DNA from 4 places in the Streptomyces sp. NPDC048111 genome. Region 4 is predicted to be linked to each of the others. Evidence: riboswitches for the same ligand, from Rfam matches in the RefSeq annotation. Region 4 holds a riboswitch; each other region holds the start of a gene.

Region 1 (5,129 bases), on a different contig from region 4:
CCCGCTCCGGGCGGGCCCTCGGGGTCTGGTCGGTGTCAGGACCGCGTCTCCACGGGGGACCGCGGGGCCCGTCTGGGCCCGGCGGTCCTTCTGTCTTTTGCGCCCTCCCGGGGCGTTCGGGAGCCTCCCCCCCCAAGACCTCGGCCGTCTGCGGGCCGTGGTCGCTTCTTGCGCCGTTCCCCGCGCCCCTCGAACCCGCTCTCGCCCGCGGACCGTGCTCGCTGCTCGCGCCGTTCCCCGCGCCCCTTAAACCCCCTTTCGCCCGCGGGCCGTGGGCGCTGCTCGCGCCGTTCCCCGCGCCCCCAAAACCCCCTCCCGCCCGCGGACCGTGCTCGCTCCAAAACCTCGGCCGTCTCTGCGGGACGACATTTTCGTTCTTGAGCGGAAGCGGCCGGCGCCGCCGCATTCCGAAAAGTGGGCCGCTGAATTCCCTGGGGCCACGGTCGCTCGGGCTCTGCTCTTTTCTTCGTATACGGCCGGCACGTCAAACGCGGGCGTCCGCCGTGTTGTCGTCGTGTTGCGAAGTCCTCACGGCCGGTGCGGGGCGCAGCCGGTGGGCCGAAAAGGACCGTTCGGCGTGCCGGGCCGCGAGGGCTCGGGCCCGTTCGGCGTCGCCGCGGGTGACCGCGTCGGTGAGGGCGCCGCGCTCGGCCCACGTCTCGCGGGGTTCCCCCACCTCCACGGCGTACATCCACGCGGTCTTGTGCCGCAGCTGGGTGAGCAGGGCGATGAGGCCGGGGCTGGCGCAGGCCTGGGCGAGGGTCTCGTGGAACCAGCCGTCGAGGGACCGCAGATCCTCCTCCTGGCCGCGCCGCACCCGTTCCTGACCCAGCCTCACCAGGCCGTGCAGGACCTTGAGTTGAGCCGCGGTGCGCCGGCGGGCCGCCCGCGCGGCGGCCAACGGCTCCAGCAGGGCGCGCAGTTCGAGGAGATCGGCCGCCTCCGTCTCGCTCGGCTCGGCCACCCAGGCGCCGGCGTGCCTGCGGGTGGTCACGAACCCCTCCGACTCCAGCGTGCGCAGGGCCTCGCGGACCGGTACGCGCGAGACGCCGTAACGGCGGGCCAGGAGTTCCTCGGTGAGCCGGACGCCCCGTTCGTGCACTCCCGCGACGATGTCGTCGCGTATGGCCGTGCATACCGAATGCGCGGGAATACGCATGGCGAACCTCCGTCTTGAATCCGCGAAGGGCGGTCGTCCGACGCCTGGTCCGGTGACTTTAGGGCAGCCCGTGTTAATTCCGGATGACGGATCCGGGCGAGGAATACCTTCCGGCCAACGCGAAGGCCCCCGGCGGCGTGCCGGGGGCCTTCGGTGTGCGCGGGGGACGCGTCAGACGGTGACGCCGTGCGAGCGCAGGTAGGCGATCGGGTCGATGTCCGAGCCGTAGTCCGGGCCGGTGCGGGCCTCGAAGTGGAGGTGCGGGCCGGTGGTGTTGCCGGTGTTGCCCGAGAGGGCGATCTGCTGGCCCGGCTCCACGGTCTGACCGACGGAGACCTGGATGACCGAGAGGTGGCCGTACTGCGTGTAGGTGCCGTCGTGCATCCGGATGACGATGTTGTTGCCGTAGGCGCCACCGTCGCCGGCCTCGACCACGGTGCCCAGACCCACGGCGTGCACCGAGGTGCCGATCCCCGCGTGGAAGTCGATGCCGGTGTGGCTGCCGGAGGACCACAGGGATCCGCCGGTCTTGTAGCCGGTGGACACATAGCTGCCGGAGATCGGCGCGACGAAGCTGTTGAGGCGCTTGCGCTCGGCCTCGCGTGCGGCGCGCTCCCTGGCCTCGCGGGCCTCCTTGACGCGCTGCTCGGCCGCGCGCTTGGCGGCGGCCTCGGCCGCGGCCTTCGCCTCGGCCTTCACGGCGGCCTGCTTCTGCGCGTCGGCCTGGGCGCCGAGCTGATCGGCGAGGGAGTCGCCGATGACGATGGCCTGGGTCAGACCAGTGTCGGTCGCGGGGGCCGGGGCGGCGACGGCCGGGGAGGCGAGGGTGCCCACGACGCCGGCGGTGGCGAGGGTGGCGATGCCCGCGATGTTCGCGCTGCGGCGCGTCATACGGCTGGGCGCGCGATGCTTCCCGGTGGCACGGGTGAACGCCATGAAGTGGCGGTGTCCTTTCCTTCCATCTCGCCTACCGGGTTAGCTGACGGGTTCGGAGCAGGAAGGTCTCCTACGGGCTCCTCCGCGGGCGGAGGCGTCCGATTCACCCCAGGGACTGAATGGGTCCCCGGCTCCCCTGGCTCGCGCCGTACGGGGACTCGGCGATCACTGTCCGGTGCCGCGGCTGCGACGGTCGAGACGGACAGCGGGACTGACGCTAAACGGCTGATCTTTCAATCACCAAACAGACGCCACTTTTTGTAGCGCACGCCACATGACAGACAGGCAACCTCCCCAATAAACCGGACATACGGGAGGACCCCGGCGGCGCATCCGCCACCGGGGTCCCCTTCGTCCTGTCCGGCCCGGGCGCCCCGACGGGCTCCCGCGGCCCCAATCAGCCGGTGACGACGCTCACTTCACCGATGCCGAGCGCCCGCACCGGCTCGGCGATCTGCGCCGCGTCGCCCACCAGGACCGTCACCAGCCGGTCGGCCGGGAAGGCGTTGACGACCGCGGCCGTCGCCTCCACGGTGCCGGTCTCGGCGAGCTGGGCGTAGAGCTGGGCCTGGTAGTCGTCCGGCAGGAACTGCTCGACCTGGTCGGCCAGCGTGCCCGCGACGGCCGCCGCCGTCTCGTACTTGAGCGGGGCGACGCCCACCAGGTTCTGCACGGCCGTCTCGCGCTCGGCGTCCGTGAGGCCCTCGGCGGCCAGGGTGCGCAGCACCTTCCACAGGTCGTCGAGGGCGGGACCGGTGTTGGGGGTGTCGACCGAGCCGCTGATGGCCAGCATCGCGGCGCCGCCGTCGGGCCCCGAGCGCAGCACCTGGCCGAAGGAGCGCACGCCGTACGTGTAGCCCTTCTCCTCGCGCAGCACCCGGTCCAGACGGGAGGTCAGGGTGCCGCCCAGGCAGTACGTGCCGAGCACCTGGGCCGCCCAGACGCGGTCGTGGCGGTCGGGACCGATGCGGCCGATGAGCAGCTGGGTCTGGACGGCGCCGGGCCGGTCCACGATGACGACCCGGCCGGTGTCGTCGGCGGTGATCGGCGGGACGGGGCGCGGCTCGGCGGTGTCGCCGCTCCAGTCGCCCAGGGTCTCCGCGAGGATCGCGTCCAGGTCGGTGCCCGCGAGGTCGCCGACCACGACGGTGACGGTCGTGGCGGGGCGCACGTGCGCGTCGTAGAAGGCGCGCACCGCTGCCGCGTCGATGGCGGCGACGGTCTCCTCGGTGCCCTGGCGGGGCCGGGAGATGCGGGCGGCGGCCGGGAAGAGCTCCTTGGAGAGCTGCTTGGCCGCGCGGCGGGCCGGGTTGGCCTGCTCGTGCGGGATCTCGTCGAGCCGGTTGGCCACCAGGCGCTCGATCTCGGCGTCGGCGAACGCGGGGGCCCGCAGCGCCTCGGCGAGCAGCGAGAGCGCCTTGGGGAGCCGGGAGACGGGGACTTCGAGGGAGACCCGGACGCCGGGGTGGTCGGCGTGCGCGTCGAGGGTGGCGCCGCAGCGCTCCAGCTCGGCGGCGAACTCCTCGGCCGAGTGCTTGTCGGTGCCCTCGGTCAGCGCCCTCGCCATGATCGTGGCGACGCCGTCGAGGCCCTCCGGCTCGGCGTCCAGGGGCGCCGCGAGGAAGATCTCGACGGCCACGACCTGCTGTCCGGGCCGGTGGCAGCGCAGCACGGTCATGCCGTTGGCCAGCGTGCCGCGCTCGGGGGCCGGGAAGGCCCACGGGGTGGGGGTGCCGGCGGTCGGCTGCGGGTGGAACTCCATGGTCACGACAGCGTCCGTCACAGGCCCGCCCCTTCTTCCTCTTCGGTGCCCGCCTCGGAGGCCGCGGTGGGCTCGTACACCAGGACCGCCCGGTTGTCCGGGCGCAGTTTCGCCGCGGCCACCGCCTTGACCTCGTCGGCGGTGATCTCCAGGACGCGGTCGACGGCGGTCAGGGCCAGCTGCGGGTCCCCGAACAGGACGGCGTAGCGGCACAGTTCGTCGGCGCGGCCGGCCACGGTGCCCAGGCGGTCGAGCCATTCGCGCTCCAACTGGGCCTGAGCGCGCTCCATCTCCTCCGCGGTCGGGCCCTCGGCGGCGAACCGGGCGAGCTCCTCGTCGACCGCGCTCTCGATCGCGCCGACCTCGACGCCGGCGGACGTCTTGACGTCCAGCCAGCCGAGCGAGGGCGCGCCCGCCAGACGCAGCAGGCCGAAGCCGGCCGCCACCGCGCTGCGGTCCCTGCGGACCAGGCGGTTGTGCAGCCGGGACGACTCGCCGCCGCCGAGGACGGTCAGCGCCAGGTCGGCCGCGTCGGCCTCGCGGGTGCCGTCGTGCGGCAGCCGGTAGGCGGCCATCAGGGCGCGCGCCGGGACGTCCTCCTCGACGACCTCGCGCAGCTGGCCGCCGATGGTGTCGGGCAGCGTGCCGTCGCGCGGCGGCTGCTTGCCGTCGTGCCCGGGGATCGACCCGAAGTACTTCTCCACCCAGGCCAGCGTCTGCTCGGGGTCGATGTCGCCGACGACGGAGAGCACCGCGTTGTTGGGCGCGTAGTACGTGCGGAAGAACTGCCGCGCGTCGTCCAGGGTCGCCGCGTCCAGGTCGGCCATCGAGCCGATCGGGGTGTGGTGGTAGGGGTGGCCCTCGGGGTAGGCGAGCGCGGTCAGCTTCTCGAAGGCGGTGCCGTAGGGCACGTTGTCGTAGCGCTGGCGGCGCTCGTTCTTGACGACGTCGCGCTGGTTTTCCATGGACTGCTCGTCCAGCGCGGCGAGCAGCGAGCCCATGCGGTCGGCCTCCAGCCAGAGCGCGAGCTCCACCTGGTGGGCGGGCATGGTCTCGAAGTAGTTGGTGCGCTCGAAGCTGGTGGTGCCGTTCAGCGAACCGCCCGCCCCCTGCACCAGCTCGAAGTGGCCGTTGCCGTGCACCTGCTGGGAGCCCTGGAACATGAGGTGCTCGAAGAGGTGGGCGAGGCCGGTGCGGCCCTTGACCTCGTGGCGCGAGCCGACGTCGTACCAGAGGCACACCGCGGCGACCGGGGTCAGGTGGTCCTCGGAG
Region 2 (5,129 bases), on a different contig from region 4:
CCGAAACGGATGACGTCCGCAATGCGCCCACGGAGCCCTGAGAAAACGGCGCGAGAATCCACGATCGCTCCCAGCGAAACAGCCCCTGAGCTGCGCCTTCCCGCCCCTTGCCGCAGCATCTCCGCCCAGAACACTCATGACGTTCTGTACGTCCTGTACATTTTCGACAGAGGCTTCCGCAGCTCCCCCCGCCCCGTCGAGGAGAGGAACGTCATGACCCATCGCCCCGCCGCCCGCCAGGTGCTCCCGCAGTTCGAGGAACGCACCTCGTCGGGCATCCGCACCCTCGATCCGTACTCCAAGCTCTACGACGAGCGGATCGTCTTCCTCGGCACCCCGGTCGACGACGCCTGTGCCAACGATGTGATGGCCCAGCTCATGCACCTGGAGCACGCGGATCCCGACCGGGACGTCTCGCTCTACATCAACTCCCCCGGCGGCTCGCTGACCGCGATGACCGCGATCCACGACACGATGCGTTTCATCACCTGTGACGTGCAGACGTTCTGCCTGGGTCAGGTGAGTTCGGTGGCCGCGGTGCTGCTCGCGGCCGGCACGCCCGGCAAGCGGGCGGTCCAGCCCGCCTCACGGGTGCTGCTCCAGCAGCCGGCTTTGGACGAGCCGCTGCGCGGCCAGCCCTCCGACCTGGCGATCCAGGCGGCCGAAGTCCTGCGCGGACGAACGCTGTTGACCGAACTCCTGGCGCGCTACACCGGCAGGACCGCCGCACAGGTCGCCGCCGACATCGAGCGGGACGTGGTGTTCGACGCCGCGGGCGCGGTGGCGTACGGGCTCGCCGACCACGTCCTCGAAAGCCGCAAGACCTCACTGCGCGGGCGGTGAAGCGCCGTGCTGCCACCGGAACTTCCGCCCTTGCCCGCGCTCACCCGCGCCGAGGGCGAGTTCATCGACCGCTATCTCGAAGTGGTCGACCAGTTGGGCCGGATCAATCCGGCGCACGGCCACGACACCTACGGGGCGCTGCGGGCGGCCCAGGCGCTGGTCGGCCGGGCGGCCGCGCTGCGGGACGCCCTCACGCTGATGCATCTGCGCGGTGAGACGCGGGTGCACGCCTCCACGCTGACCCGGGCGCTGCGGATTCTGGACGGGGAACGGCGGGCGGGGCGGCTCACGGTGCCTCCGCGGTCGGCCTCCTGAAGGGGTGTGAGACACCGGGACGCGCCCGACACGCTCAGGGAGTCCGCGAAACGGACCAGACGGGCTACCCCCGTTCGGCCCACGGGCCTATCCGTTCAGTGACCCCAATGAGCCGCTCACGACCTGTGGACGGGGTGCTGAATCGATCCTTCCGTTGCAGGTAAAGGGCTCATCTGACCCGTTTGCCGCAATGGGGTGCCGGCCGTGTCCACCCGTTCGGCCCAGAGGTGCGCAGGCTCACAGAAAGCCGTTTTGATCCGGAAATCCGACAGTCGGTGCGTGAAGATCCCTGAGACGACAAGCCCCCGCCATACCGGCGGGGCGGTCCGGGCGGACGCCGAGTCCTGCCGCCGTCCCGGACGTCTGGTCGACAGGAGTGGACCGGCAGGAGTGGAGGACCCGAGTACTTCGGGACGGTCGAGACCCGGCCGTCCCTCGGGGTGAAGCCGCGCAGGCGGCCGGGCGTCTTCGCCGGCCCGAACCCGACAGGTCATCCTTCGCAGGCGGTTTGACGAAGGGTTGCGCATGACCGCGCAGACACACGTCCCGTCCCTGGCGGCCCGTCTGGGCACCGTCTGCGCCCTCACGCTCGCCGTGACGGGTGCGACGTCCCTGGCTCCGGGCGGCCCGCTGGAGGCCAACGCCGCCGCCGTGGCCGCGAGGGCGCTCCATGTGGCGGCGTCGAAGAAGGGCTCGCCCTATCAGTACGGGGCCTCGGGGCCCTCCCGCTTCGACTGCTCCGGGCTCACGCTCTACTCGTTCAAGGAGGCGGGCCGCCGGCTGCCGCGCTCGGCGCAGCAGCAGTACAACAGCTCCCGGCACGTCAGCGCCTCCACCCGCAAGGCGGGCGACCTGGTGTTCTTCCACTCCGGCACGAGGGTGTACCACGTGGGGATCTACGCGGGGAAGGACCGGATCTGGCACTCCCCCAAGACCGGCACGGTCGTCCGTCTCGAACGGATCTGGAGCAACAGCGTCTGGTACGGGCGGGTCGGCTGAGGGGCGACGGGTCCGGCGGCGGCGGGGGCGGGGGCGGGTCCAGGGGCGACGGGCCCGCCTAGCCGCTCTGGACCGACACGGTCCACGGCAGGGCGATCCAGACCGTCTTGCCGCCGTCCGCGGTGGGCGCGACCGAGAGGCGCCCGCCGGACTCGGCCGCGAGCCAGCGGATGATGACCATGCCGCGCCCGTTGTCCTGCTGCACGGCCGCGGGCAATCGTTTCGGCCAGCGCGGATGGCTGTCGGTGACGCCGATCCGCAGCTCCTCCTCGCGTTCGAGATGGACGTCCACGGTGAAGGTGGGCGACTGGCCGAAGGTGTGCTGGACGGCGTTGGTGGCGAGTTCCGAGACGATGAGGCGGACCGTGTCGGCCGCCTCGGCGTCGGGCGGCAGGCCCCAGTCGGTGAGAATCCCGGCGACGTACCGCCGTGCCGCGGACACCGAGGCGGGATCGCTCGGCAGAGTGACGGTTGCTTCGAGGTGGTCTGCCATGGCGACGCTGTCCCTTTCCCACCCGGGCCGGCTGGTCACTCGTGGCGTCGAGCGCTCGCGACGACGGTGTCGGCCTCGGATTGTGCTTCGCGCCAGAGTGCCACTCATCGTGCCGGTCTCGGGTGCGATCCACCAAGATATGCATATATCTGTCGCTCAAAGCGGTGAACTCTGCGACGGCAGACCGTATTTGGGCCCACACTTACCCCTCGCCGGAGGCGAAGGAGGCGGTCATGGGCCAGGGACCGGCGGTGCGCAGACGCAAGCTCGGTGAGGAGCTGCGCAAGCTGCGCGACCGGGCGGGTTTCACCAGCGGGGAGGCGGCCCTGCTGGTCGGCTGGCACCAGTCGAAGGTGAGCCGGATCGAGACCGGGCGCAGCGGCGTGAAGCCGGCGGACGTGGCCCGGCTGCTCGACGCGTACGGGGTGAACGACCGGCAACTGCGGTCGCTGCTGGGGGCGTTGGCGGATTCGGCCGACGGTGACGGGGCCGGCTGGGCGCAGGCGTACCGGGGGCTGCTGCCGCCGCAGTACCGCGACTTCATCAGTCTGGAGTCGCAGGCGCGCACGGCGCGCACGCTGGAGACCTCGGTGGTCCCGGGCCTGTTGCAGACGCCGGCGTACGCGCGGGCGGTCACGCGGGCGGCGCTCGCGGGGCTGCCGCCGGACAAGGTCGACTCGCTCGTGGAGGTGCGGATCGCCCGCCAGGAGGTGCTGAGGGCCGATCCGCCCCTGGTGCTCAGCGCGGTGCTCGACGAGGCGGTCCTGCGCCGCGGGGTCGGTGGCCGTGCGGCGATGCGGGAGCAGTTGCGGCATCTGCTCGACGTCGCCGCCCTGCCCCATGTGCGGCTCCAGGTGATCCCGTTCCGGACGGGCGGCTATGTCGGCCTCACGGGGCCTTTCATGATGTTTTCGTTTCCGGCCATTTCTGATCTGGATGTGGTTGTTATCGACCACTTGACGAGTAGCCTCTACCTCGAACGGAGAGAAGACCTTGAGGCGTACAGTGCCGCGGTCCAGACCGTTCAGGCACTCGCGCTTTCCTCCGAGGACTCGTTGGATCTCATCGCCAGGACCGCCCGGGAAGGACCGGGCCAGTCCGTGGCGAGTGGGGAGGCATGATGGCCGCACACCCTGCGCACGTTCCTTCCAGCACTTCCCTCACCGGTGTCACGTGGTGGCGCAGCAGCCGCAGCGTGGGCATGAACAACTGTGTCGAGACGGCCCGGCTCAATGGCGAGCTACTGGCCGTGCGCGACTCCCAACGGATCGGCGGGCCCGCGCTGCTCTTCGGCGCCCCCGCCTGGCACCGCTTCATCTCCGCTGTCAGCAACGGGGATTGACGCACCGTCACACAATGGGCGCGGTCCGCAGGATCGCGCCCACCGCCCTGTCCACCTGCTGTTCCGTCAGATCGGCGCGCGCGGTGAGCCGGATCCGCGAGATGCCGTCCGGCACCGACGGCGGCCGGAAGCAGCCCACCACCAGACCGGCCGCACGGCAGTCCGCCGCCCAGGCCACCGCGGCCTCCGGTGAGGGCGCGCGCACGGAGACGACCGCCGCGTCGGGGCGCACCGCCGCATGCCCCGCGGCGGTGATCCTGCCGTGCAGTTCGGCGGCGACCGCCCGGGCCCGGCCCGCCAACTCCGGTTCGGCGCGCAGCAGTCGAAGGGCGGCGAGCGCGCCCCCGGCCGCCGCGGGGGCGAGTCCGGTGTCGAAGATGAAGGTGCGGGCCGCGTTCACCAGGTGCCGGATGACCCGGGCGGGGCCCAGAACGGCGCCGCCCTGGCTGCCCAGCGACTTCGACAGGGTGACGGTGGCGACCACGTCGTCCGCGCCCGCGAGCCCCGCCGCGTGCAGCGCCCCGCGTCCCCCCTCGCCGAGCACGCCGAGCCCGTGCGCGTCGTCCACCACGAGGGCGGCCCCGAACTCCCGGCAGACCGAGGCCAGTTGACCGAGCGGCGCGGCGTCGCCGTCGACCGAGAACACCGAGTCCGACACGGCGAGGCCGGGGCCGCCGTGGGCGTCCAGGGCCTTGCGGACGGCCGCCGGCTCGGCGTGCGGCACGACCTCGGTACGGGCACGGGCCAGCCGGCAGCCGTCCACGATCGAGGCGTGGTTGCCCGCGTCGGAGACGATCAGCGAGCCGTGCGGGCCGAGTGCGGTGAGCGCCGCGAGGTTGGCCGCGTATCCCGAGGAGAAGACCAGGGCCGCCTCGAAGCCGCAGAACGCGGCGAGTTCGCGCTCCAGCTCGTCGTGCAGCGCGGTGGTGCCGGTGACCAGCCGGGAGCCGGTGGCGCCGGCGCCCCAGCGGTGGGCCGCGTCCACGGCCCCGGCGACGACCGCGGGGTGGCGGGTCAGGCCCAGGTAGTCGTTGCTCGCCAGGTCCAGGAGGTCCTGGTCCGCGGCGCGGGGCCGCAGGGTGCGGACCAGGCCGGCGCGCTCGCGGCGCTCGGATTCTCCGTCGATCCAGTCGAACG
Region 3 (5,129 bases), on a different contig from region 4:
ACCTGCGGCTGGCGGTGGAACCTGACGATTTGCGCTGGCGCGGCGGGCTCATCATGCGCGGACTGCGCACCCTGCCGGTCGAGTTCACGCCGCCGGGATGAAGATCGCCCGCGGTCACCGATCTGACGGCCCGTCAAGACTGTGACTTTTATGTGATCGCGGGTGCATCGACTTGTGACTGACGTTCGAGTACGGCTACGTTCACCGTTCATTCGGCTCAGCAGTCACACGGAAGGCCTCATTCATGCGCTCCGGGAATGGACGGCATCGTCGACCCCGTCAGGCACCCGCCCTCGTCGTAGCGGCGGGAGTGACCGGCTCGGCCCTCGCTCTTCCGCTGCTCGCCGCGACCGGCGCGAACGCCGCGGACGCGAACACCTGGAACCAGGTGGCCTCCTGCGAGTCCGGTGGCATGTGGAGCGCCGACTTCGGCAACGGCCTGTACGGCGGGCTCCAGTTCTCGCAGGCGACCTGGGAGGCGTACGGCGGCAACGAGTACGCCCAGCGCGCCGACCTCGCGAGCCGCGCCCAGCAGATAGCCGTGGCCGAGAAGGTGCTTGCGGCCAAGGGGCCCCAGGCCTTCGCGAACTGCGGCACCGCCGCCGGGCTCACCACGGGCGGCGGTTCGGCGGACGTGGACCCGGGCGTGCCCGACACCGGCACGACCGCCCCCACCGCCCCGCCGGCCAAGACCCCCGACGCCACCCCCGCCCCGGGCACCCCGACCCCGGCCACCCCGCCCCCCGGCGCCGCCCTGCCGGGCGACCCGGCCAAGTCCCCCGCGCCGTCCGCTTCCACCCCGGCCGGCGGCAAGCACCGCGGAACGCCCGCGCCGGAGGAGGGCAAGGGCACGACGCCCGGTGCCACGGGGTCGACCGCTCCGGGTGCTTCGGGTACCGCGGGCGGCTCGACGGCGCCGACGGGCCCGGCCGGCTCGAACGGGCCGGGCGATCCCAGCGGTTCGAACAATTCGGGCAACTCGGCCGATAGCCGCGATTCCGGACGCCACGCCTCGAGAGGTGACGACGCCTCACGTGAGAGCGGCAACACCCCGGCGGCCGACGGCGACTACACCGTCCGCCCCGGCGACAACCTCTCGGTCATCGCCGAGGCGAACAAGGTCGAGGGCGGCTGGCCCGCGCTCTACCACGCCAACGAGAAGCTGATCGGCACCGACCCGAACCTCATCCTGCCTGGCCAGAGCCTGGACCTGACGAAGGTGACGGGCGCTGCGGCGACCCCGAACTCGACGCCGAAGCAGGGTTAGTTCGCGGGGCTATGTCCGTTGTGTGCAAGTGAGACATGGGTCTCTTCGCCCCAACTGGCGTGTCCCGTCTGCCCGGTCCGTCCGCCCCGCCCCTCACCTGCGTAAACGCCCCTTCTGTGGCGGCAAGTAGGGGGGATTTCTCCCCGATGTGCGTCTTTGAACATTGGCGGGGCGTGTGTTTTCGTCGGACTCGCTCGTCACCGCGAGCCCCGTCGACCGAGCACGCCGAATCCTGCCGTCGGCCGATGGGAACAGTCGACGCTTATGCGCCGTAGGCAGGAGCGGGGGACCCAAGGTAAGTGCCGGGCCCGGCAGTTCACAGGACTGCCGCAACGGCTTGGGGTGAAGACGGACGCACCACGTCCGGCCGGGCAGCTCACGCCCGAACCCGACAGCTCACCTCGCAGGCGTCGGTGAGGAGAAACTCCATGCTGCTTTCCAGCAAGGGCAAGCACCGCCGCCCGTCCAAGGCCGTCCGTGTCGCCACGCTGGCCGGTGTCACCGGTGCCGTCGTCGCCGCCCCGCTGATGGCGGCCGGCAATGCCTCCGCCGCCTCCGTGTCGACCTGGGACGCCGTCGCCCAGTGCGAGTCCGGCGGCAACTGGTCCATCAACACCGGCAACGGCTACTACGGCGGCCTGCAGTTCTCGCAGTCCTCCTGGGCCGCCGCCGGCGGCACCCAGTACGCCGCGCGCGCCGACCTCGCCACCAAGGGCCAGCAGATCGCCGCCGCCGAGAAGCTGCTCGCGATCCAGGGCCCGGGTGCCTGGTCCTGCGCCGGCGCCGGCAACCTGACGTCCGGCGGCGCCAAGGCCGACGTCGACACCTCCGGCTCGTCCTCTTCTTCGAAGTCCTCGAAGCCCAAGCAGGCCAAGCCGCAGCAGAAGACGCAGCGCGCCGAGTCCGCCCCCAAGGCCAGCCGCAGCGAGCAGCGCAGCGAGCCGGTCAAGCAGGGCGACGGCGAATACACCGTCAAGTCCGGCGACACCCTCGGCACCATCGCGACCGCCAACCACACCAAGGGCGGCTGGCAGCACCTGTTCGACCTGAACAAGAACATCGTCAAGGACGCGAACCTGATCTTCCCGGGCCAGAAGCTGCACCTCGGCTGAGACCGGTAGCCCTCGGGCCGCCCCGGCCCGGCGCGCATGTCCCCCGTGCGCGCCGGGCCGGGGTTTTCGCTGTTACCGGACAGTAGTCTTGTGGTCGTTTGCCCGGGAATCCAGGCCATTGGGCCCTTTTTCGTCCCAGGAGGCGGGCACTCGGCTGGCCGGAGCCCCGGAGCCGGTTAGGCTCTTGTCGCAAGGCGAAGCGACCCCGCATGTCCCTGCACTGCTTGCGTCACATCTAGCGTCACATCCCAGAAGGAGATGCTCGTGCCGTCCATCGACGTCGTCGTAGCCCGGGAAATCCTGGACTCCCGAGGCAACCCCACGGTCGAGGTCGAGGTCGGCCTCGACGACGGCAGCACCGGCCGTGCTGCAGTTCCGTCCGGCGCCTCCACCGGTGCCTTCGAGGCCATCGAGCTCCGCGACGGAGACCCCAACCGCTACGGCGGCAAGGGTGTCGAGAAGGCCGTCCTCGCCGTCATCGAGCAGATCGGCCCGGAGCTCGTCGGCTACGACGCCACCGAGCAGCGCCTGATCGACCAGGCCATGTTCGACCTGGACGCCACGGACAACAAGGGCTCGCTCGGCGCCAACGCCATCCTCGGTGTCTCGCTCGCCGTCGCGCACGCCGCCTCCGAGGCCAGCGACCTGCCGCTGTTCCGCTACCTGGGCGGCCCGAACGCGCACCTGCTGCCCGTCCCGATGATGAACATCCTCAACGGTGGGTCGCACGCCGACTCCAACGTCGACATCCAGGAGTTCATGATCGCGCCGATCGGCGCGGAGTCCTTCTCCGAGGCCCTTCGCTGGGGTGCCGAGGTCTACCACACGCTCAAGGGCGTCCTGAAGCGCAAGGGCCTGTCCACCGGCCTCGGCGACGAGGGCGGCTTCGCGCCGAACCTGGAGTCCAACCGCGCCGCCCTCGACCTCATCGTCGAGGCCGTCAAGGAAGCCGGCTACGTCCCGGGCAAGGACATCGCGCTCGCGCTCGACGTCGCCGCGTCCGAGTTCTACAAGGACGGCAAGTACGAGTTCGAGGGCAAGTCCCGCTCGGCCGCCGAGATGACCGAGTACTACGAGGAGCTCGTCTCCGCGTACCCGCTGGTCTCCATCGAGGACCCGCTGTTCGAGGACGACTGGGCCGGCTGGAACACCATCACCTCGCGTCTGGGCTCCAAGGTCCAGATCGTCGGTGACGACCTGTTCGTGACCAACCCCGAGCGCCTGGCCCGTGGCATCGAGGAGGGCTCGGCCAACGCCCTGCTCGTCAAGGTCAACCAGATCGGCTCGCTGACCGAGACGCTGGACGCCGTCGAGATGGCCCAGCGCAACGGCTTCAAGTGCATGATGTCCCACCGCTCCGGCGAGACCGAGGACGTCACCATCGCCGACCTCGCCGTCGCGGTGAACTGCGGCCAGATCAAGACCGGCGCCCCGGCCCGCTCGGACCGCGTCGCCAAGTACAACCAGCTGCTGCGCATCGAGGAGATCCTCGACGACGCCGCGGTGTACGCGGGCCGCAGCGCGTTCCCCCGCTTCAAGGGCTGAGCAGCCCGACCGGCTGAGCAGCCTGTCCGGCTGAGCAGCCTGTCCGGCTGAGCAGCATCAACGGCTGACGCCCTAGCCAGTCGTCCGTACGTCCCCGGCCGCGGTCCCGTACCGTGTCCGGGGACGTACGTGTGTGAAGGGGAGGCGGGAGACGATGGGCAACGACGCCGAGGTCAAGGACCGCGACCGGTTCTCCACCGCGGCCCGGCTCAAGGTGCTCGGCGAGCAGACCGCGGCCCGTGTCTACCGCTCGCAGCGCAAGCGCCAGGCCCGCCGCTCGCGGCTCACCGGCCGGGCCGCGCTGCTCGCGCTCGTCATGTGCTCGCTGATCGTCGCGCTCGCCTACCCCATGCGGCAGTACGTGTCGCAGCGCGGCGACATCTCCGACCAGCAGCGCAAGGCCGCCGACGCCCGCGAGGCCGTCGAGCGGCTGCGGGACGAGAAGGCGCGGCTCCAGGACGACGCGTACATCGAGAAGCTGGCCCGCGAGCACCTGCACATGCAGTTCCCGGGCGAGACCGGCTTCACCGTCGTCGACCCGGGCGCCGCCGACAAGCACCGCGAGGACAAGGGCGCCACCGGCCGCGCCTGGCACTCCAACCTCTGGGACGGCGTCGACAAGGCCGACCGTTCCGCCAACTGACCACCGCTAGCGATAGAGACTGACCCAGGCATGGAAACGCCCCCGCCCCAGACCGTACGCACCGAGCCCACCGACGCGGACATCGCCGCCTTCAAGCAGCAGCTGGGCCGCCCGCCGCGCGGTCTGCGCGCCATCGCGCACCGCTGCCCCTGCGGCAACCCCGACGTCGTCGAGACGGCCCCGCGTCTGGAGGACGGCACGCCGTTCCCGACGACGTACTACCTGACGTGCCCGCGGGCCGCGTCGGCCATCGGCACCCTTGAGGCCAACGGCGTCATGAAGGAGATGACGGAGCGTCTGGCGAGCGACCCCGAGCTCGCCGCCGCCTACCGCGCGGCCCACGAGGACTACATCGCGCGCCGCGACGCCATCGAGGTCCTGGAGGGCTTCCCCAGCGCGGGCGGCATGCCGGACCGGGTCAAGTGCCTGCACGTCCTGGTGGGCCACTCGCTGGCCGCCGGGCCCGGCGTGAACCCGCTGGGCGACGAGGCCATCGCGATGCTGCCCGAGTGGTGGGCCAAGGGCCCGTGCGTGACGCCGTGCGGCGAGGAGGGCGAGAAGT
Region 4 (5,129 bases):
CGGGCTCACCCCGTCCAGCCCGCCATAACCCCAGCCCCCCCGGCCGGGACCACCTGCTTGGACGTGCCGAGTCGCCTCTGGGGCCGGGAGGGGCCAGGCTGGATGGGTGCGGCAGCGAGCAGAGGGCGAGAGGCGCCTGGTACGGGCGCTACCCGTACTGCTCGTCCTCGTGGGCTTCGCCTTCGACGCCCTGAGCCCGCCCGAGCTGACCGCCGCCGCCCTGTTCGCGGGCGCCCCGGTCGCCGCGGCCCCGTTCTACTCGGAGCGCGGCACCGCCGCCGTCGGGCTCGGCTCGGTGAGCGCCGTCGTGGCGCTCTGGTTCATACACGACCTCCCCAACCTCGGCGAAGGCGCGAGCGAGCTGTTCACCGTGCTGACGGTGGGCGCGCTCGCCCTCGTCATCAACCGCATCCTGCGCCGCAGCGGCGAGCAGCTCGCCTCGGCGCGGGTCATCGCGGAGACCGCGCAGCGCGCCGTGCTGCCCACGCCCGCCTCCCGCATCGGCGGTCTGCACGTGGCCGCGCGGTACGAGGCGGCGCAGGCGGACGCGTTCATCGGGGGCGACCTGTTCGCGGTGCAGGACACCCCGTACGGCGTCCGGCTCATCGTCGGTGACGTACGCGGCAAGGGGCTTCAGGCGGTGGAGGCGGTGGCCGTGGTGATCGGCGCGTTCCGGGAGGCCGCCGAGCAGGAGTCGTCCCTGGAGGCGGTGACCGGGCGGCTGGAGCGGGCGCTGGCCCGCGAGGGCACCCGGCGCGACCGGCTGGACGCGGTCGAGGGCTTCACCACGGCGCTGCTCGCCGAGATCCCCCGCGGCGAGGGCACCATGCGCCTGGTGAACCGGGGCCACCCCGAGCCGTTCCTGCTGCACCCGGACGGTTCGCTCGACGCGCTCGTGCCGAGCGAGCCCGCGTTGCCGCTGGGCATGGCCGACCTCGGGGTGTGGCCGGACCGGGCGGACGAGTGCCCGTTCCCGCCCGGGTCGACGCTGCTGCTCTACACCGACGGCCTGTCCGAGGCGCGCGACCGTGCGGGTGTCTTCTACGACCCGGCCGCCCGGCTGCGCGGCGCGATCTTCCCCGGCCCGGACGAGGTCCTGGACGCGCTCGTGGACGACGTACGCCGCTACACGGGCGGCGGTTCGAGCGACGACATGGCGCTGCTCGCGGTGGCCCGGCCGACGGAGCGCCAGCCCGACCGGCGGCGGACGGTCAGGATCGTGAAGTGAGGGGCCGTCCCTGCGCGGACGGCCGCCGGGACCGTCACGGTGGGTGTCCGAAGGGTCTCCCTGCGCATAACAATTGACACACCGTCAGAAGTGGCAGGCCTCGGGGTCGCGCCCAAGGGGGCGTCAACTCGCCCGAATTGCCCCGGAGGTGAGTGCTACGTCCTGGCCGGAACCGTTAACGATCAGTGGGAACGGCTTGGAATCCACGGCAGGTGTCTATTAACGTTCGATAACGCAGCGCGGTCGTCCCAGCCGCCGCCAAGGCGGCACCGCGCGCCTGCGCCGAATCCCCTTCGGGGAACCGGGGACCCACCAAACCAGGGTGAATCGGACGTCCGTCATGGGCGCCCGTAGGAGACCTTCCTGCTCCGAACCCTCCCCCTTGGCCTTGCGGGCCAGGAGGCCCCACCCGCTAACCCGGCAGGCGAGAAGGAAGGAAAGGAGCGCCCTCCCGTGGCGTCCAACGAGCCTGCTCTCGACACCCCCCTCCCTCCTGTCTCCCTGTACGGGGACGCGCCCGGCGAGCACGAGAGCTGGGAGGAGTGGGACCCGACCGAGGAATCGGTGCGCCCCGTCCGCGGCCGGCACAGAGTGGCGAGACAGCGCGGCGGGCTCGCCCGCAGTTCCACCGTGCTCGGGGTGGGCGTCATCGCGGCGGTGGGCGCGGGCGGCATGGCCACCGCGCAGCCCAAGCCGCCGGTCTCCATATCCCTGCCGGACGCCATCAGCGAGAACCTGCCCGACCTCGGGTCGCTGCCCGGCGTCGGCGCGCTCGTCGCGCACGACGCGCACGATGCGTCCGGCGGCCACGCCCCCGAGGCCGCTGCCGCGCCGCTCACCGCGATGGGGCTGTCCGGTGGTGACGCCGAGCAGGGTGCCACCGACGCGGGGGAGGCGCTGCGCGCGCGCATCCTGCAGCAGGCCGAGCAGCAGAAGGCCGGTGCCGCCGCCGAAGCGAAGGCGGCGGCCCAGCAGGCGGCGGCGCAGCGGGCGGCCGAGGAGGCCAAGGCCCGGCAGGGCGCCGCCGAGGCCAAGGCGGCTGCCGAGAAGAAGGCGGCGGAGGCGGCCGAGGCCGCTGCGGCCAAGAAGGCGGAGGAGGAGCGCCTCGCCAAGCTCGCGGCGAGCTACTCGCTGCCGGTCGGCTCGTACACGCTCACCTCGACGTTCGGCGAGGCCGGCTCGATGTGGTCCTCCGGCCACCACACCGGTCTCGACTTCGCCGCGCCGACCGGGACACCGCTGAAGGCGATCCACGCCGGGACCGTCAAGTCGGCCGGGTGGGCGGGGGCGTACGGGTACCGCACGGTCATCCAGCTCGATGACGGGAGCGAGCTCTGGTACTGCCATCAGTCGTCGCTCGCGGTGAGTGTGGGGCAGCGGGTGGGGACGGGGGACGTCATCGGGCGGGTGGGGGCGACGGGGAATGTGACCGGGCCACATCTGCACCTGGAGGTGCATGTGCCGTCCGGTACGGGGGTGGACCCGATGGCCTGGCTCCAGTCCAAGGGTCTGAACCCCTGAGACCGGTGCGGACGCGGGCACCCGGCGCCGTTCCCCGGTGCCGCTGACCCCGCCGGGGGCCGGTTCAGCCGAGGTACGGGTTGTACGGGCCGGGCCGGCCGTACGGTGCGGGGTGCGGATGCGGGTGCGGGTGCTGGTGCGGGGCGTACTGGGCGTGCTGGGTGTAGGGGTGCGGCGGGCCCGGGTGCGGGGGTGGCCACATGCGGCCCGTGGCCCCGGCCGCGTACAGCAGCGCCGGGGCTGCGACGGGCTTGCGCTCCCACAGATGGTGGAGCAGCTCCTGCTCGCGGGCCGCGAAGTCCGGGCCGGGCCCGGTGGCTCCCGGGCTGCGGTACGCCCCGTGCCGCAGGAAGGCGAGCGCCGTCGCGAACGCCTCGTACTCGGCGACCGCCCGCGCCGCGGCCTTTCCGCCGAAGCGGTGTCGCGCGAAGTCGCGGGCCGTCGCGCGGGCCCGCATCGAGGACAGCGCGAACGGCTCGGCCGGGCCCAGCCAGCCGGCCGCCGCGTACGCGGGCAGCTCGGCGGCGACCGTCCGCAGCTCGCGCTGCCGGCTCCAGATGGCGAGCCAGGTGAGCAGCCCGAACACCGGCACCATGAACCCGCCGTACACGATGTAGAAGCCGTACGCCCCGAACAGCGTTGAGCTGTTCCACAGGGCGTGCATGCCCATCGCGCACACCAGGCCGACCAGCGGGAGCACGACCCGGCGCAGCTTCCTGCCGGGCGGGGCGAGCGCGGCGAAGCCGAAGCCTATGCCGGTCATCACGGTGAACAGCGGGTGCGCGAACGGGGACATGACGACCCGTACGAAGAAGGTGGCCGCGGTGGTCGAGGCGAGGCCGCCGCTGTGGCTCGCCTGGTCCTCGCCGAACGCGTTGCCCAGGTAGAGGATGTTCTCGGTGAAGGCGAAGCCGGTCGCGGTGATGCCGGCGAGGACGACTCCGTCCACGATGCCCTTGAAGTCCCGTCTGCGGAACAGGAACAGCAGCAGCACGGCCGCCGCCTTCGCGCTCTCCTCGACGATCGGGGCTATCACGCTCGCGCCCAGGTGATCGGCCGACGACGGGTCGGCGGTGGCGGTGGCTATCCAGCGCGTCGCGAACGAGTTGGCGATGATGGCGACCAGGGCGGCGGCGCACGCGCCCCAGGCCAGCGCGAAGAAGAGGTTGCGCCAGGGCCCCGGATCGACCCGGTCGAGCCAGCGGAACGCGGCGCCGAGCAGCGGCACCGGGAGCACCGCGAGCCCGAGGCCCACCAAGAACCCCTCGGTGCCGGTCTGTTCGCGTACGAGCGCGAGGATGACCAGGCCGCACAGGGCGAGCAGGGTGATCAGCGCGCCGGCCCGGAACGCCTTGGTACGCCAGAAGCCGCGGCGCGGGCGGTAGCGCCAGGTCGCCCGGTCCGGCGGCATGGCGTCGAAGCGGGGCTCGTCCGCGTACGCCGGGACGGGCCGGGACGGAAGACCCGGCCCGGCCTGCTGGGGCGCCTGCCCGGGGTGCGGGCGGTGCGGAAGCGACTCGAAGGACACCTGACGACCCTAACGAGGGTCACCGACAATGCGCGACGGTGCCTGTACCACCCGCACTACCCGCTGCGGCCGACCCGCCGGAACAGCAGGTCCTGGACCACGTGGCCCTTGTCCAGGCCCTGGCCCTCGAACCGGGTGAGCGGCCGGAACGCGGGCCGGGGCGCGTAGCCGCCGCCGTCCACGGTGTTCTCGAAGTCGGGGTGCGCTTCGAGTACTTCCAGCATCTGCTCGGCGTAGTCCGCCCAGTCCGTCGCGCAGTGCAGGACGGCGCCGGGCTTCATGCGCGTCGCGGCCAGCGTGAGGAACTCGGGCTGGATCAGGCGGCGCTTGTGGTGGCGCGCCTTGGGCCACGGGTCCGGGAAGTACACGCGGAGCCCGTCCAGGACCTCGGGCTCCAGCATCTCGCGCAGCAGGATGATCGCGTCGCCGTTGGCCACCCGGACGTTGCTCATGCCGCCGCGTTCGGCGAGCCCGAGGAGGTTGCCCTGGCCGGGGGTGTGCACGTCGACCGCGAGGATGCCGGTGCCGGGGTCGTCCGCGGCCATCTGTGCGGTGGCCTCGCCCATGCCGAAGCCGATCTCCAGGACGACGGGGAGGCCGTCGAACATCTCGGCCAGGTCGATCTTGCGCAGCCCGTCGATGTCGAAGCCCCACACCGGCCACAGGCGTTCCAGGTACTCGCCCTGGCCGGTGGTGACGCGGCTGCGGCGGGGCTGGAAGCTGCGGATGCGGCGTTCGTGGTGCGAGCCCGCCGGGTCGGCGGCGGGGCCGCCGGGGAATCGGGGGGCCTTGTCCCTGGGCAGCACCTTTTCGGTGGGCCGGGCTGCGGGTTCTGGGGTGCGGGGCTGCTCA

Evidence for each region. Region 4 has a riboswitch for cyclic di-AMP ahead of ACGF3I_RS33530 (M23 family metallopeptidase). Riboswitches for the same ligand answer to the same signal wherever they lie in the genome.
Region 1: another riboswitch for cyclic di-AMP. It lies ahead of ACGF3I_RS10750 (M23 family metallopeptidase); the one in region 4 lies ahead of ACGF3I_RS33530 (M23 family metallopeptidase).
Region 2: another riboswitch for cyclic di-AMP. It lies ahead of ACGF3I_RS04170 (C40 family peptidase); the one in region 4 lies ahead of ACGF3I_RS33530 (M23 family metallopeptidase).
Region 3: another riboswitch for cyclic di-AMP. It lies ahead of ACGF3I_RS30905 (transglycosylase family protein); the one in region 4 lies ahead of ACGF3I_RS33530 (M23 family metallopeptidase).

What each region holds. Positions count from the first base shown of each region.
Region 1 is NZ_JBIDBD010000004.1:119,952-125,080, reverse strand. Features, by position in the region: gene ACGF3I_RS10755 (GntR family transcriptional regulator) at 485-1,159, opposite strand; gene ACGF3I_RS10750 (M23 family metallopeptidase) at 1,331-2,095, opposite strand; cyclic di-AMP (ydaO/yuaA leader) riboswitch at 2,109-2,269, opposite strand; gene ACGF3I_RS10745 (M16 family metallopeptidase) at 2,493-3,857, opposite strand; gene ACGF3I_RS10740 (M16 family metallopeptidase) at 3,875-5,129, opposite strand, start outside.
Region 2 is NZ_JBIDBD010000001.1:940,608-945,736, forward strand. Features, by position in the region: gene ACGF3I_RS04160 (ATP-dependent Clp protease proteolytic subunit) at 214-843, shown strand; gene ACGF3I_RS04165 (hypothetical protein) at 850-1,158, shown strand; cyclic di-AMP (ydaO/yuaA leader) riboswitch at 1,484-1,679, shown strand; gene ACGF3I_RS04170 (C40 family peptidase) at 1,684-2,157, shown strand; gene ACGF3I_RS04175 (ATP-binding protein) at 2,216-2,650, opposite strand; gene ACGF3I_RS04180 (helix-turn-helix domain-containing protein) at 2,884-3,771, shown strand; gene ACGF3I_RS04185 (DUF397 domain-containing protein) at 3,771-3,992, shown strand; gene ACGF3I_RS04190 (8-amino-7-oxononanoate synthase) at 4,000-5,129, opposite strand, start outside.
Region 3 is NZ_JBIDBD010000033.1:1,584-6,712, forward strand. Features, by position in the region: gene ACGF3I_RS30895 (cytochrome P450) at 1-101, shown strand, start outside; gene ACGF3I_RS30900 (transglycosylase family protein) at 311-1,267, shown strand; cyclic di-AMP (ydaO/yuaA leader) riboswitch at 1,525-1,692, shown strand; gene ACGF3I_RS30905 (transglycosylase family protein) at 1,696-2,379, shown strand; gene eno (phosphopyruvate hydratase) at 2,638-3,924, shown strand; gene ACGF3I_RS30915 (septum formation initiator family protein) at 4,079-4,567, shown strand; gene ACGF3I_RS30920 (DUF501 domain-containing protein) at 4,598-5,129, shown strand, end outside; gene ACGF3I_RS30925 (exopolyphosphatase) at 5,128-5,129, shown strand, end outside.
Region 4 is NZ_JBIDBD010000044.1:19,540-24,668, reverse strand. Features, by position in the region: gene ACGF3I_RS33535 (PP2C family protein-serine/threonine phosphatase) at 107-1,228, shown strand; cyclic di-AMP (ydaO/yuaA leader) riboswitch at 1,499-1,670, shown strand; gene ACGF3I_RS33530 (M23 family metallopeptidase) at 1,682-2,749, shown strand; gene ACGF3I_RS33525 (PrsW family intramembrane metalloprotease) at 2,814-4,160, opposite strand; gene trmB (tRNA (guanosine(46)-N7)-methyltransferase TrmB) at 4,334-5,083, opposite strand.